Rhodopseudomonas palustris: one gene and its partner. The main gene of each other region encodes a partner of the protein of the gene in region 2 in a complex. Links are inferred from orthologs where the notes say so. Each region holds a gene or a part of one and is shown on either strand. Other genes may lie near its edges.

The links.
Region 1: the proteins of ccmB (region 2) and ccmE are in contact, whole or in part, in a solved structure (PDB 8CE8), measured with the Escherichia coli proteins. The link is inferred for Rhodopseudomonas palustris from one-to-one orthologs.

The regions. Positions count from the first base shown.
Region 1 is NZ_CP041387.1:1,228,009-1,230,834, reverse strand. What follows is about bases 15-2,769. They hold ccmE (cytochrome c maturation protein CcmE), read right to left. Parts: upstream 1,767-2,769; coding sequence 1,263-1,766; downstream 15-1,262. Other genes in these bases: ccmI (c-type cytochrome biogenesis protein CcmI), read right to left, coding at 1,883-2,769; FLL57_RS05615 (heme lyase CcmF/NrfE family subunit), read right to left, coding at 15-1,266. In the rest of the region: more of FLL57_RS05615, read right to left, coding at 1-14; more of ccmI, read right to left, coding at 2,770-2,826. UniProt on the Escherichia coli protein: Heme chaperone required for the biogenesis of c-type cytochromes. Transiently binds heme delivered by CcmC and transfers the heme to apo-cytochromes in a process facilitated by CcmF and CcmH.
Region 2 is NZ_CP041387.1:4,485,155-4,488,144, reverse strand. What follows is about bases 50-2,968. They hold ccmB (heme exporter protein CcmB), read right to left. Parts: upstream 1,884-2,968; coding sequence 1,215-1,883; downstream 50-1,214. Other genes in these bases: acnA (aconitate hydratase AcnA), read left to right, coding at 2,698-2,968; ccmA (heme ABC exporter ATP-binding protein CcmA), read right to left, coding at 1,880-2,482; FLL57_RS20655 (heme ABC transporter permease), read right to left, coding at 310-1,044; ccmD (heme exporter protein CcmD), read right to left, coding at 137-310; FLL57_RS20665 (DsbE family thiol:disulfide interchange protein), read right to left, coding at 50-121. Outside these bases: more of FLL57_RS20665, read right to left, coding at 1-49; more of acnA, read left to right, coding at 2,969-2,990. UniProt on the Escherichia coli protein: Required for the export of heme to the periplasm for the biogenesis of c-type cytochromes.

The DNA.
Region 1 (2,826 bases), 3.3 Mb from region 2 along the record:
CGCCGCGGCGACCAGATCGCCGCGCTTCCAGGCCAGCAGCGGACCGAACGGCACAGCGACCAGCAGCGGCACCATCAGCGGACCGAAAGTGAGATTGAAGAACGGCGCGCCGACCGAGATCTTGTCGCCGGTCAGCACTTCCAGCGCCAGTGGATACAGCGTGCCGACGAACACCGTGGCGCAGGCGGTGGTCAGGAACAGGTTGTTCAGGACCAGCGAGCCCTCGCGCGAGATCGGCGCGAACAGTCCGCCCTGCTTCAGCGCCGAGGCGCGCCAGGCGAACAGCGTCAGGCTGCCGCCGATGAACACGCACAGGATCACCAGGATGAACACGCCGCGGCTGGGATCGGTGGCGAAGGCGTGCACCGAGGTCAGCACGCCGGAGCGGACCAGGAAGGTGCCGAGCAGCGACAGCGAGAAGGTCAGGATCGACAGCAGGATGGTCCAGACCTTCAGCGCGTTGCGCTTCTCCATCACCAGCGCCGAATGCAGCAGCGCGATGCCGGCGAGCCACGGCATCAGCGAGGCGTTTTCGACCGGGTCCCAGAACCACCAGCCGCCCCAGCCGAGTTCGTAGTAGGCCCAATACGAGCCCATCGCGATGCCGAGGGTGAGGCAGACCCAGGCGATCAGCGTCCACGGCCGCACCCAGCGCGCCCAGGCGGCGTCGAGCCGGCCTTCGATCAGCGCCGCGGCGGCGAACGAGAACGAGATCGAGAACCCGACATAGCCGAGATACAGCAGCGGCGGATGCAGCGCGAGACCGATGTCCTGCAGCACCGGATTGAGATCGCGGCCTTCCATCGGCGGATTGGGAATCCGCAGGAACGGGTTCGAGGTGATCAGGATGAACAGATAGAACGCGGTCGCGATCCAGCCCTGCACCGCCAGCACGTGGGCGCGCAGCGACAGCGGCAGGTTGCTGCCGAGCGCGGCGACCAGCGCGCCGAACAGCGCCAGGATCGCCACCCACAGCAGCATCGAGCCTTCGTGGTTTCCCCACACGCCGGTGATCTTGTAGAGCAGCGGCTTCATCGAGTGCGAGTTCTCGTAGACGTTCACCACCGAGAAATCGGAGGTGACGTTGAGCCACACCAGCGCGCCGAACGACGCGGCGACGAAGACGAACTGCACCAGCGCGGTCGAGCGCGCGACGTTCATCAGGCCGCCGTCGTTGAGACGCGCGCCGAGCACCGGCACGGTGGACTGGATCAGCGCCAGAGCGAGCGCCAGGACGAGTGCGTAGTGCCCTGCCTCGGCGATCATTTGCGGCCCTCCGCCGCGTCGGCGGAGGCCTGCCCCGCCGTGGTCTGATCAGGCGACTTCTTGCCGTAATCGTCCTTCCAGTGGCCGTCCTTCTTCAAGGCGTCGGCGACCTCCTTGGGCATGTAGTTCTCGTCGTGCTTGGCCAGCACGGTGTCGGCTTCGAACACGCCGGCGGCGTCGAGCGCGCCTTCGGCGATCACGCCCTGCCCTTCGCGGAACAGGTCGGGCAGGATGCCCTTGTAGGCGACCGGCAGCGTCGCGCCGCCGTCGGTGACCTTGAACGACACCTTCAGTTGCTCGCCGCGCTGCAGCGAGCCGGGCTCGACCACGCCGCCGAGCCGGAACCGCTTGCCGGCGGCGATCTGCTGCTCCGCCACCATCTTGGGGGTCGAAAAGAACACGATGGAGTCACGCATCGCGTTGAGCACCAGCCCAACAGCCACCACGAGCACCACCCCGGCGCCCCCGATCATCAACAACCGCCGCTGTTTACGCGTCATGGTCCGTTCGCCTCGGCGTCCTCTACCGGATGTTCGAAAGTGGCGCTCCACCGCGCCGCTTCGGAGTCTTTGTCTGACGAAGATGTCGAAAAACCACATCGTTCGTGCAGCGATCGTCAGCCGTCGAGCCCGAGGCTCCTGAGGCCGTCGTTGAGCTGTTTCAGCCGCTCGGGTTTGCCGGCCACCGCCTGACGCGCCTCGGTCTGCGCGCTCCTAGCCTTCTCGGTGTCGCCGAGCACCATATAGGCGCGCACCAGCCGCAGCCAGCCGTCGACGTCGTCGCCGTTCTGCTTCAGCCTGGCGGCGAGCTTGCCGACCATGCCCTGGATCATCGCGGCCCGATCGGCCTCGCTCATGTTCTGCATCGCCGCGGCGACGCTCTCCGGCGTCGCCGGCTGCGCAGTGCCATCGACGCGGGCGAGCTCGGCCTGCAACATCGACCGCCACGGCGCATCGGCCGGCGCCTTCTCCAGCATCGCCCGCCACATCGTCGCGGCGTCCTTCGACCGGCCGTCCTGCTCGGCGGCGAGGCCGAGGAAATAGCGCGCCTTGGCGTCGTCGGGATTGAGCGCGACGGCGCGTTCGAATTCGGTCTTGGCGTCTGCCGTCACCACGCCGCCCGCCGCCGAGGTCAGCACCTCGCCGAGATCGGCGCGACGATCGGCGGTGTCGCCCGCATAGGTGATCGAATTGCGATAGGCGCGCGCGGCGTCGGCGAACCGGCCGGTCTTGGCCAGCACCGGCGCCAGCACGGTCCAGCCGCGGCCGTCGGTCGGGTTCTTCTCCAGATGCGCCTCGACCTGGGCCACCAGATTCTCGAGCGGCTGCGAATTCGGCGGCGCCTTGGCGCGCGCGAATAGCGGCTCGTCGGGCTGCGACGGCGAGCCGAGCGGCAGATAAACCGCCGCCGCCAGCACCGGCAGCCCGATCAGCGCGAGCACCGCCACCGCACGGCGCGGCCCGGGCCGGGCCGTGGTCGGCGTGGCGCGTTCGGTCTCGGCGCTGGCGAGCAGCCGGCGGCCGATCTCAACCTTGGCGGCTGCGGCTTCGGACGAGCCGA
Region 2 (2,990 bases):
ATACGTCGCTGTCGCCGAGCCGAAACCAGAACAACACCGCCAGCCCGGCGAACAGCAGCGCCGGCAGCACCACCAGCCAGGAACGGCGCTTCGACGAGGCGGGGTCGAGGGTGTCGGTCATGATGATCCGTCGGGTTCAGTGGTCGGTGGCGCTGCGGCCGGAACGGCGCACGGCGCCGCGCGCTTCGAGGTCGCGCAGCCGCGCCTTCTGCTTGCGATAGTCGAGCACCACCCAGCCGATCAGCAGCAGCACCACGATCGCGGTCGCGGCGTAGGACGAGACGATGAAGTCCGCGTATTTGCCGAACATCACGCCGCCTCGGCCCGGCTGGCCTGCAGCATCTGCAGCGAGCGGACTCGCCGTCGCAGGATTTCGTTGCGCATCGCCGCCAGATGCAAGGTCAGAAACAGCAGCGAAAATCCGATCGCGGTGACCAGCAGCGGGATCAGGAACGCCTTGTCGAGCGTCGATCCGCCCATCCGCACCACCGAGGCCGGCTGGTGCAGCGTATTCCACCAGTCGACGGAGAACTTGATGATCGGCAGGTTGATGGCGCCGACCAGGGTCAGCACCGCCGCGGCGCGCGCCGCGCGCGACGGATCCTCGACCGCGCGCCACAGCGCGATCAGGCCGAGATACATCAGAAACAGCACCAGCATCGAGGTCAGCCGGGCATCCCATTCCCAATAGGTGCCCCACATCGGCCGGCCCCACAGCGAGCCGGTGACCAGCGCCAGAAACGTGAAGGCCGCGCCGATCGGCGCCGCAGTCTTGGCGGCGACGTCGGCGAGCGGATGCCGCCACACCAGGGTGCCGAGCGCGGCGATGCTCATCACCCCCCAGACGGCCATCGCCAGCCAGGCGTTCGGCACGTGCACGAACATGATCTTGACGGTGGCGCCCTGCTGGTAGTCGTCCGGCGCCAGCATCGCCTGGGTGAGGCCGGCCGCCAACGCCAATGCGGTCGCGGCCGCCAGCCACGGCAGCAGGCGCCCTGCCAGCGTCAGGAACCGGGTCGGATTGGCGAGTTCGGTCAGCTTCATGACGTCCCTGATAATGTCCGGGACCGGCGCAGGCAATGACGTGGGTCAGATCAGGGGCGACTTCCGAAGGAGTTGATCGGCGGTGAAGCGCCTGCGCGCGGGTGCGAATCCGGCGTGTCGCGGGTCCGAACCGACGGCATCGGCACCGAACCAACGACGCTGCGCCTGTTCTAGTCCAGGCCCTGCCTCAGGCTGGCGGCAGCGGCGAACGGGCCGATCACCAGGCTGAGCAGCGAGATCGCGCACAGGATCGAAAACGGCGTGCCGAACGACACCGGGCCGACGATCGCCGCCTGGGAGGCCGAAACGCCGAAGATCAGCACTGGGATCGACAGCGGCAGCACCAGAACGGCCAGCAGCAGGCCGCCGCGGCGAAGCGTCACCGCCAGCGCGGCGCCGATCATGCCGGTGAAGGTCAGCGCCGGGGTGCCGGCCAGCAGCGTCGCCATCACGGCCAGCGATGCGCTGCCGTCGAGGTTGAGCAGCAGGCCGAGTACCGGGGTCGCGACGATCAGCGGCAGCCCTGCCGCCAGCCAATGCGCCAGCGCCTTGGCGGCGCAGGTCAGCTCCAGCGGCGTGCGGCTCATCACGATCAGGTCGAGAGAGCCGTCCTCGGCGTCGGCGGTGAACAGCCGGTCGAGCGTCAGCAGGCTGGCGAGCAGCGCGCCGAGCCACAGGATCGCCGGCCCGAGCCGCTTCAAGAGCGCAAGGTCCGGGCCGACCGCGAACGGCATCAGCACCACCACGGTGAGGAAGAACAGCACCCCGATCAGCGCGCCGCCGCCGACCCGGAGCGCGATCCTGATATCGCGGCGAATGATGGCGCCGAGCGCGGTCATGCAGAGGCTCCGATCCGCTGCTCGCGCACCGGAATGCCGAGAGGCGTGTGGGTGGCGGCGACGATGATGCCGCCGCCGGCGAGGTGATCCTGCATCAAGCCGACAAACAGCTCCTGGCCTTTGACGTCGAGCGCGGAGGTCGGCTCATCCAGCAGCCAGATCGGCCGCCGGACCACCAGCAGCCGGGCGATCGACAATCGCCGCCGCTGCCCTGCGGACAGATACGCCGCCGGCAGCTCGGCCGCGTGGCCGAGCCCGACCGCCTTGATGGCGGAGCTGAGGTCGGTGCGGTCGCCGCCGAGAAAGTCGCGCCAGAACCCGAGATTTTCGGCGACGCTGAGCGACGGCTTGAGCGCGTCGCGGTGGCCGAGATAGTGCGCCTGTTCGGCGACCGGCGTATCCGGTTCCCCGCCGTCGAGCGTGATGGTTCCGGCCTCCGGTGTCAGCAGCCCGGCGATCAGCCGCAACAACGATGTCTTGCCGGCGCCGTTGTGGCCGACCAGCGCCAGTGCCTCGCCGCCGCTTGCATCGAAGGCGAGCCCGGCGAATACCTCGCGGCCACCTCGTACACATCGTAAGTCGCGCCCCGACAGCCGCATGCATCCCAACCTGTTCCGCCCCGGGATCGGAACGGCCTGCTCACAAATCGATGCGCTCGCCTGTCATTGTCGAACTGGCGGCGCAATTGGAAAGGTTCTATAAGCCGGAACTTGATGCAGCACACGATCGGCGCCTGCAAGCCGGACGGCCTGCCCCTCCGGAGCCAGCATACAAGCTCGCCCCATCGACAACGATAATCTGGGACCCGCCTTACATGACCTCGCTCGACAGCTTCAAATGCCGGAAGATCCTCAAGGTCGGCAGCAAGTCTTACGTCTATTACAGCCTGCCCACCGCCGAGAAGAATGGTCTGAAGGGGATTTCCCGTCTGCCCTATTCGATGAAGGTGCTGCTGGAAAACCTGCTGCGCAACGAGGACGACCGCACCGTCAAGAAGGCCGACATCATGGCGGTCGCCAAGTGGATGCGGAAGAAGGCGCTGGAGCACGAGATCGCCTTCCGCCCGGCGCGCGTGCTGATGCAGGACTTCACCGGCGTGCCGGCGGT